One region of the Lysinibacillus sp. LK3 genome, then DNA from elsewhere that is predicted to be linked to it. Evidence: riboswitches for the same ligand, from Rfam matches in the RefSeq annotation. Region 1 holds a riboswitch; each other region holds the start of a gene.

Region 1 (3,283 bases):
AAATGGCTAAAGCTCGTTGCCCAGCTATAGGTAAATCACCATTGTTAGGTAAAAAGGTAATAATGATTAGTAACGCGAATGCCAAGCCAATCCATAGTGGCTTTAAATTAAGTTTTGTAGCTGCTTGCTTTGGTGAAGACATATTTTCTCATCCTTTCTACGATAAAAATGACGATTATTATCCATAACATCGGCCTGTATAATGTTTTATTGAGATAAGAATATGTCTATTTTATTGTAGAAAAAAATCTATGTGAAAATGGTGTTTTTTACAGCAATATGAGTAGATAAAGAGAAAAAAAACGGTCACAAAAAATACAAAAATATCCATTAAATATTATTTCTTTTTCTTAAAGGCAGAAGTTACTTTAGGCTCTGTTCCATTGACTAATCGTTTAATATTTTCGAGGTGCAGGATGATGGCTATGCCAAAAAGAAGAAGAGCTATAATGGTTGGGCCAATGCCAGGAATCCATAAATAAGTTGCTGTACAAAACACGAGATAAAATTCTAGAACACCTACAATTAAATAATTTGTTGCAAAGGATAAAATAACAAATAAAATAAGTGCAAATAAACCAATCTTCCAATCAACAGCAAGTAAAATACCAATGATGGAGGCCGTTCCTTTCCCGCCGTTGAAGCCCATGTAGAAGGGGAAATTATGACCTAAAATAACCCCAGCAGCCATAATATAAGTAAGCAGCCAAATTTGTTCTTCTGTTAAATGAATAGCGTCCGCTAGATAAAAATGTGCACCTATAATAGCGACAACGCCTTTGCCTATATCGATGAGGGCTACTAAAACGCCATACTTCCAGCCAAGGGAAAGAGTGGCATTAGAGGCACCAGCATTACCGTGGCCAGCCTTTTTTAAATCAACCCCCGATAAAAATTGAGCCACTTTAGAGCCGTGAATACAGCCTATTATATAGCCAATCATAAGAAAAATGATCACGGCCTTTACCATAAAAATACTCCTCTCAAAATTTTTTCTAAAATAGTGTATGCGTTCATATTACGTATAAGAGCAGACAGAAGTTTCGGAAAAAATAAAATTTACATGTTGACAGAAAAAAACTCTATGTTTATACTGTGTAACAACGATGGAAATTGAATCTCATACTCTTATCAAGAGCGGCGGAGGGATAGGCCCTATGATGCCCGGCAACCAGTAAGCAATGAGCTTACTAAGGTGCTAATTCCTACAGATTCTTACTTGGATCTGGCAGATAAGGGGAGGAAAACTTGCAACCGCAACCCTCTTCTTAGCTGAAGAGGGTTTTTGTTTTCTACAGAAAATCCTCCTCATCTCCGGTACCATCGTAAAAAAATAACCATTTGGAGGTACACAATGACAAATTTTAAACCAGAAACATTGCTGTTGCATGGTGGTCAAGAGCCAGACCCAGTGACGGGATCTCGCACAGTTCCAGTCTATCGCTCAACTGCTTTCGTATTTAAAGACACTGCTCATGCGCAACGTCTTTTTGCCTTAGAGGAAGCAGGGAACATTTACACACGAATTACCAATCCAACAGTTGATGTGTTTGAAAAACGTGTGGCTTTATTGGAAGGTGGAACAGCAGCAGTAGCACTTTCATCTGGTGCAGCAGCTATCGCATTTTCCATTTTAAATCTAGCTGGAGCTGGTGATGAGATAGTAGCAGCTAGTTCTTTATATGGTGGTACGTATAATTTATTCGCTAACACATTACCAAACTATGGTATTAAAACAATTTTTGTAGATGAAACAAACCCAGAGAATTTCAAAGCAGCGATTACTGATAAAACAAAAGCTGTTTTTGCAGAGGTTTATGGTAATCCAAGTTTAAAGGTTTTAGATATTGAGGCAGTAGCTAAAATTGCACATGATAATGGGCTACCATTAATTATTGACAGCACGTTCGCTTCTCCTTACGGTTCTACACCTATTGAATACGGCGCAGATGTTGTAGTTCATTCAGCAACTAAATGGATAGGAGGTCATGGTACAACTTTAGGGGGCGTTGTTGTAGACGCTGGTAAGTTTGATTGGACTAGCGGTCGATTCCCTGGTTTTACTGAACCAGATGCCTCTTACCATGGTCTACGTTATGGAATTGATACAGCTTCTGCTGCCTTTGCTACAAAGCTACGTGTACAATTATTACGTGATTTTGGTCCAACATTAAGTGCTGATGCTGCTTTTAATTTATTGCAAGGGTTAGAAACGCTTCATCTGCGTATCCCTAAACACAACGAAAATGCATTGGCAGTGGCTGAGTATTTACAAAACCACCCATTTGTGGAGTATGTAAATTATAATGGCCTAGAAGATTTTCCGACACATGAGTTAGCAAAAAAATATTTAAGAAATGGCTTCGGTTCAGTGCTTACATTTGGCATAAAGGGTGGACGAGAAGCTGGGCGAAAGCTTATTGATAGCGTGAAATTATTTTCACATGTAGCAAATGTAGGTGATGCAAAGTCATTAATTATTCATCCAGCTTCCACTACTCATCAGCAACTATCAGCAGACGAATTAGTTCAAGCTGGTGTAACCGAGTCGCTCATTCGCTTATCCATCGGTTTAGAGGCAGTAGAGGATATTATTGCTGATTTAGATCAAGCCATTACACAGGCTACAACAACTGAACAAACAGTAGAAGCTTAAAGTTTAAAGAAAATGGTAAGATGTTGTGACGTTAACGTATTTTCTCATTCGATTAGCCTCATTTGGTAATGCGTTAAACGTTGCTACATCAATCTATTACTGCATCCGTTAATTATCAGAACCTTATAAAAAATAATACCAAGTAATTTTATATGTATTATTGACTTTGTTAAATCCATGTTATATACTAGGAAATAAGTTAACAGTACGAAAATTTTTTTTAAAAGGTAAATGTTTCATAAGTGCTCCCCCACTTTTGAATATATAGAAGAGTAGTTGCCTAGCCAGTGACTACTCTTCCCAAAAACTGATGATAAAGGAGTGTTTAAAATGGGTAACATCTATAGTGCGCAAAACATTGTATCCTATCTAATATATGAGCTAAATGAAGGGCATGTATTTGTCAACAATAAATCCATTCAACACCTTCTTACATCAGTCGAAAGAAAATGGCAGGAAGTATTTGGTCATACAGCATTTCAAGAACATGTTTTTACTGAAAAGGACTTTACTGTAAAGGAAGTATTTGAGGCATATGAACAGTACGGTGTGAGCCATATCTCACTTCCTGCGACAGAGTTTTACTTGAAGTATGGTACATTTCAATTAGTGGAACGTACGTATGCA
Region 2 (3,283 bases), on a different contig from region 1:
ACATGTTGGAATATGTAGGAGTAGGAATTGCCATGGGAAATGGTAGTAAAGCTCTAAAAAGTGTTGCGAATTTTGTTACAAAGACATCTACAGATGGCGGTATCAATTTTGCTTTACGTCAGCTTCAAGTCATTTAGAGCGCTGAGGCTACACTATATATAGCAGGTAGATTTTAATAAATTTTAGGTGGGATGATTTATGGCACATCACGTGCAGTCTCTAATTGAACATTACGGATACTTTGGAATTATCGTGATTCTAATTGGAGGTATTGTAGGGGTGCCACTTCCTGATGAGGTGTTTCTAACTTATGTAGGCTATAGTGTTTACCGAGAAAGTCTTGAACATATTCCTGCTTTAGTCAGTGCAATGATTGGTGCGGTTGGAGGCATTACCTTAAGCTATTATATTGGTTATCGTTTTGGCTTACCGTTATTGCAGAAATATGGCCCTAAAATTCATATTACAGAGCAAAAAATTGACTTTACGAAAAAGATGTTTACAAAAATAGGACCTACCCTATTATTAATTGGCTATTTTATCCCCGGGGTACGCCATTTGACAGCATATATTGCGGCTATTAATAATTATCCTTATAGAAAGTTTGCGCTTTTTGCCTATACAGGGGCATTTATCTGGACGTTCACATTTATATCATTAGGAAAGATGCTTGGAGAGAAATGGCGATTTGTTGGATACTATCTGACTCATTATAGTATCTATCTTATCCTTTTATTTATTGTAGGGATGCTCATTGCTTACTTTTTATTCAAAAAAAGAAATGGACAAACATAAAAGTCGGTATACGCTATACCGACTTTTATGTTATGGCAAAATAGCAAATGAGCGCACAGGGAAGCCAGATGCTTTTTCTGGCTTAGGTACGATATTGAAGATGATAGCGCCTTTCGCAGGTAGCTTGTCCAAATTCGTCATTAGCTCAATTTGATAGGTGTCTTGGTCAAGCACAAAATATTCGCCATCTAGCTTGCCATTTTTACGAAAATCAGCAGCAGAGTCCGTATCGAAAGTTTCATGACCAATTGCGCTTACCTTGCGTTCTTTTAGTAAAAACTGTAAAGCTTCTAAACCCCAGCCAGGGATATGGTTATGTCCATCTGCATCCTTATTACTGAAAGCCTCTTTATCTGGCCAGCGCTTACTCCAATCTGTGCGTAATGCTACAAATGTTCCTGCTTCAATTTCTCCATGCTTGTCCTCAAAATCAAGAATATCTTCAACACTTAATGAAAAATCATGGTTGCTCGCAGCCTCTTGTGATTTATCAATAACAACAAGGGGAAGAACAAGCTCTTTTAGTTCTAATTCTTCTAAGTAGCGAGTATCTCGCACAAAATGAATGGGTGGGTCGATATGTGTGCCATATTGACCAGGGAACGTGAATTGTTGAGCGAAGAAACCGTCCTTATGAGAAAATAACGTTTCAAATTTAGCGTCCTCAAACATAAAAAAATGTGGTGAATTAGGGCCGAATGTATGTGTTAAGTCAACCCACTGTTTCGATTTTAATAATTGCAATGCTTGTAAAAGTTCATTAGACATTGATTTCCCTGCTTTCTGTAAAAATAGTTGTAAATAAAAAGGAGTCCCCTAATAGAAGAGGACTCCTGCTGCAACAACGGTAGTTCTTCTTCTCATCTTCAAGGCTGATCATTTTGCCAATTGGAATTAGCACCATACTGTTAGCTGGTTGCTGAGACTTCATCGGGCCAATCCCTCCGTCTCTCTTGATAAGAAAAGTAATATAAGAATTTTCAGAAATAACAATACAAACACTTTAGCATAGTTTTTTATAGTTTACAAGTTCACTAGGAATTTTCACCAATTCAAATTTAAGGTGACTCCACAACAATCATTATCAATAAGACGTATTCTAAAACTGTCTGGTGTATAGTTTGTTTCAAATTTCATCGTAATGCCTGTTGATGTGATTAATTTTTCAACCTCTGTTTTATTTGAAAGTTGAGCAGCATTCATTAAATCATGTGCGAATTGTTGGGAGCTATCTATTTTATCCGTAAGTAATTGGGCTTGCTGCATCATCGCCTTTATCCGTGATGCTGAAGCTTTTAATTTGTGTGTATCGACAGGTGGAAAAGGATTATTGGTCGGCATTGCTAGATGTTGCGAAAAGGGTCTAATGGCAAAATGATTAGCGATAGGCGATGTTGGATAATGATAGGGATGCACAAAATACGGATAAGGATTGTAATACAAGGTCATTCCTCCTATCCTATAACTGATATCCTATCTTATGTAGCAAAACGGCTTTCGGTGTTATTAGCAGTGCAATGTTTGTCCTAATCATTGAAAAAGGAAGCTAAAGTAAGCTTCCTTTTAGCCAAGTACATTCAAGACATCATCAATTTTTTTACTATGTGATAAAATGCCATAATTCATCCATGTTAAAAAGTCTACTTCATAGACACAGTTGCTTTTAACGGCAGCTAGGTTTTTCCAAGTAGGAGTTTTTAAAATAGCACGTTCCTCATTTTCATAAATGGAATGTTGTTTATCAAAGGTAATAAATAAATGATCAGCATCTAATTGCAACAATTGAGCAAATGTCAGTTGTGCTTTACGTTGATTGTGCGGAATACTCCATACTAGTGAATGTGGCATTAAACCTAAGTCACGATATAAAATGGGGCCCGTATAGCCACATTCAGGACCCGCGTATAGAGTAATGCCAATGGCTGAAATACGGAGAAATGCTACACTTTGCCCATAAACAGATTTGCTAAGAATTCCTTTTGCTTGTTGTACTTTATCTTCATATTGTAGGATTACGTCTTGCATCAAGGAGGTTTTTCCTGTTAGATCTGCAATTTTAAATAAAGTAGATTGCCAATTCTCTCCAGGGTGTGAAAGATGGCAGACGGGGGCTACTTCATCTAAGTGCTGAAAGGATTCCCAACGCTCTACACCAGAATCTAACATAATTAAAGTTGGCTTATAGTAAAAGAGTCGATCCATTTCTCTATTTTGTACATCGATATCTGGCACTTTCTGTAGACCTAAATAGTCTTGTTTCCCCCATTTTGAATGACTGAATTGAGCAATTGGCGTAATCCCAAGCGCAACAAAGAAATCTTCTAAGAATGGTGCAAATACACGTATATGGCTGCTTTGATTTCTTCGATATTGTCCTGGAGAGATGCCAATATGTTCTTTAAAACGACGATTGAAATAATACTCATTATTAAATCCGACAGACTGGCTAATTTCAAATACTCGATCATTTGTTGTCATTAATAATTGC
Region 3 (3,283 bases), on a different contig from region 1:
GCTAGCAGGGATAGGGACAGCCTTAATGACTCGTCAGGCTAGAGAGAGTAAGGACTCAATCCTTCTTCGTCAAAATCGACTTACTTTGTGGAAGAGGGCGCTTTTGTTATTTACGATAGGGATAATATTATATGCAATCGGCTGGACAGGAGATATCTTACATTATTATGGCGTGTATATGTTTGTTGCTGCTTGGTTGATTGCCCAATCCAAGAAAATGATGATCTTCATAATCGGTGCCATCCTTATCCTTTCACAATGGCTTCAAATTCAATTTAGTTACCTTGCTGGTTGGCATCCAACATATGTACTACTAGAGTATCTTGATTTTTGGACACCAGCAGGATTTATAAGAAATTTGATGTTTAATGGCTATCATCCACTATTCCCCTGGATTTGCTTCTTTCTGATAGGTATGGTAATGGGCACATTAGATTTAACAAATCATACATTAAGAAAAAACTTACTGGTGATAGGTTTATTGTTAGTCATCATGACTGAGACTTGTTCAACGTTATTCATTAAGATGACAACCATTCATTTATTAGATGTAGAGAGTGCATTGTATTTATTTGATACAGGACCGATTCCACCGAATATGATGTATGTCCTATCTAATTCGGCTTCGGCTATTGTCATCATTGTTGGCTCCATCTATCTTGTAGAGACATGTAAAAATAAAGTTATTCAATCTTTCATATTAACAGGACAAATGTCTTTAACGCATTATGTTGGCCATGTTGTTATAGGCATTGGAATACTAATTATTTGCCAAAAGCTGGAGAACCAAACACTTGCTTTTTCCATGCTGTATGCCTGCTGTTATTTTTTAGGATGTGTCGTTGTTTCTGTATGGTGGAGGACTAAACATCATCGAGGCCCACTTGAATTCATGATGAGGAAATGGAGCTTGTAATAAATTAATGGATTGCCATCTATTTCTCACTGACTAGGCATAAAATACTTTAGGTATAGGGAGTCTTTTAATCTAAACGACATATTGCATAGTATTCAACTAGGTTTTCTAATATTTTGTATTGACATTCCTATAGCAGAATTATAGAATTATTTTCAAGAAACGCAGTACTCTTATCAAGAGAGGTGGAGGGACTTGGCCCAATGAAGCCTCGGCAACCGAACAACAGGTGCCAAATCCAACAGATGGTGTCTGAGAGATAGGAGGGGCTATCAATCAGTTTGATGCGTTGGCCTCTTTATGAACAATAAGGATAAAAAAGAAGGGGTGTATCGTATGGCTCAGTCAGTAAAAGTAGATGATAAGAAACTAGAGGCAATTGCGAAGGCGATTCAAAATCTTGAATTTGGTGAAGTGCATATTACGATTCAAGATGGTGTGATTGTGCAAATTAATAGGCTTGAAAAGCAGAGATTTCCGCAGAAAAAATAACAATGTTTTCAGTAGAACTTATGTCAAACGGCCACCTATAAGCATGAAGGATTTCCTGTGCTTACAAGTGGCTCTTTTTTTGTGTAAAGGCTAGCTATAAAAGCTTTTTGGTATGGGACCGATATGACGGCGATGATAAAGCAAAGGCTCTTTTTGAGCATTTGTAATGTCTACGACCTGCCCAATAAAAATGGTATGGTCGCCAGCATCGATTTGCTGAAATGTTTTACATTGTAAATTAGCTGCTGTATCATGTAAAATCGGTAGTCCTAAAGAGGAAGTTGACCATTTTGCTTGTGCAAAGCGATCAGGGATTTTACTGGCAAATAGTGTACATAAATGCTCTTGATCACTCGCTAAAATATTGACCGCAAAATTTGGCGCAGTCGTGAAATAAGGATGGAGCTGAGATTTTTTATCGAGTGACCATAAAATAAGGAGCGGGTCGATTGAAACAGATGCAAAGGAATTGACGGTTAAGCCAATCGGTTTTGTGTCATGACATGTCGTGACAACTGTTACACCTGTAGGATAATTACCTAATGCCAATTTAAAAGCAGCTACTAAATCTGTCATTCAAATCACCTCTTTATGAAATTAGTGAACGGAGTTTGTAGGTAAACGAAACTTTTTTTCATATCCTACTAGTAACTCCTTTTCTTGAGTAAATTTTAAACTAATCAAACATACAGGTAAAGGTAATGGGGAAAGAAAGGGGAATGGCCATGACTTTATATTTTGATCATTTGGTTCATCAAGTGGAATCACCAGAAAATATAAAGGTTTTCTTCAATAAACGAAATGTCCATACAGTGAATGGTGGGCAGCACACGATGTGGGGGACTTATAATACGTTAAGCTACTTTGGCTTAAGCTATATTGAACAAATTGCTATCTATGATCGTGATTTATTTGAGCAAGCGGCACAATACCCATATTCCCTACATTATACGTTTAAACGTGATCAAGAGCGCCAGGGATTTTCTCGAATTGCTCTGCGCACAAAAAATATTGAGGAAGAGGGTCGACGCTTGCGAGCATTGGGCTATGAAGTATATGGACCAGATGCATGTAGCAGAACAAGACCAGATGGCACTGTGGTAGAATGGAAGCTACTGCATTTTGGTAAGCCAGATCTGCCAATTGATTTTCCATTTTTGATTGAATGGGCGGAGGAAGATGAAGAACGTTTGGTTCAATTAAAGGCAAGTGGTGCCATTGATGTCAAACAGGCTATAACGATGGAATCCGTCCAATTCTACGTCAAGGACATGCAGGCAACAGTTAAGCTGTGGCAAGAGGTGTTACAGCTACCAGTGCCTACGCAATATGAGCAGTATTTGTCACTACAGCTACCGAATATGCGCTTAGATTTCTATGAGGAAGAGAGCGCGATGACAATGACACTTGGTCATGTCAAAGAGGGACCATTTGGTGTTACATTAAAGGATCCTAAACGAACAAAGGAAACTTTAGTTTGCCCTGGTGCTTTTTATTGGATAAATCGATAAGGAGAAAAGGCTGGGCCATAACTAACTGGGACCTTCATTAAGCCGAATAATCTTTAAATTAACAAACATGATAACTAGAAAAACCGAACTATTCCGAAACACTTCGTAAGCGTTTTAGTGGATAGCTCGGTATTTTTATGGGCTGAAACACTTTTGCTTCCGCCTTTTTACATAAGTATTGAAAAACAAAACCATCAATAGAATTTCTGGTGCTGGCTACTTGCTTTCCTGTGGATTTAGCGTTACAGAGGAGACCCTGGAGCGAAATCACCTCCTCACCTTGCTAGAAAGTTTTAGCTAGTGACATGATCTTTAATTCAACAATATGGAAAAATCCACTTCATCAGAGAAGTGGATTTTCGTT

The links. A riboswitch is a leader RNA that binds a small molecule or an ion and turns the genes downstream of it on or off. The one in region 1 is predicted to bind S-adenosylmethionine.
Region 2: it holds a riboswitch for S-adenosylmethionine, as region 1 does, so the genes downstream of both, VK91_RS15390 (cyclase family protein) here and VK91_RS12830 (O-acetylhomoserine aminocarboxypropyltransferase/cysteine synthase family protein) in region 1, are expected to answer to the same signal.
Region 3: it holds a riboswitch for S-adenosylmethionine, as region 1 does, so the genes downstream of both, VK91_RS01510 (YezD family protein) here and VK91_RS12830 (O-acetylhomoserine aminocarboxypropyltransferase/cysteine synthase family protein) in region 1, are expected to answer to the same signal.

Annotation. Positions count from the first base shown of each region.
Region 1 is NZ_LDUJ01000017.1:62,564-65,846, forward strand. Features, by position in the region: gene VK91_RS12820 (DASS family sodium-coupled anion symporter) at 1-142, opposite strand, end outside; gene VK91_RS12825 (glycerol-3-phosphate acyltransferase) at 338-970, opposite strand; SAM riboswitch class I at 1,126-1,239, shown strand; gene VK91_RS12830 (O-acetylhomoserine aminocarboxypropyltransferase/cysteine synthase family protein) at 1,355-2,656, shown strand; gene VK91_RS12835 (hypothetical protein) at 2,987-3,283, shown strand, end outside.
Region 2 is NZ_LDUJ01000021.1:81,644-84,926, forward strand. Features, by position in the region: gene VK91_RS15380 (Cof-type HAD-IIB family hydrolase) at 1-137, shown strand, start outside; gene VK91_RS15385 (DedA family protein) at 199-795, shown strand; gene VK91_RS15390 (cyclase family protein) at 826-1,563, opposite strand; SAM riboswitch class I at 1,653-1,758, opposite strand; gene VK91_RS15395 (hypothetical protein) at 1,840-2,238, opposite strand; gene VK91_RS15400 (helix-turn-helix domain-containing protein) at 2,359-3,283, opposite strand, start outside.
Region 3 is NZ_LDUJ01000001.1:320,298-323,580, forward strand. Features, by position in the region: gene VK91_RS01505 (DUF418 domain-containing protein) at 1-916, shown strand, start outside; SAM riboswitch class I at 1,087-1,182, shown strand; gene VK91_RS01510 (YezD family protein) at 1,253-1,408, shown strand; gene VK91_RS01515 (flavin reductase family protein) at 1,499-1,984, opposite strand; gene VK91_RS01520 (VOC family protein) at 2,134-2,919, shown strand.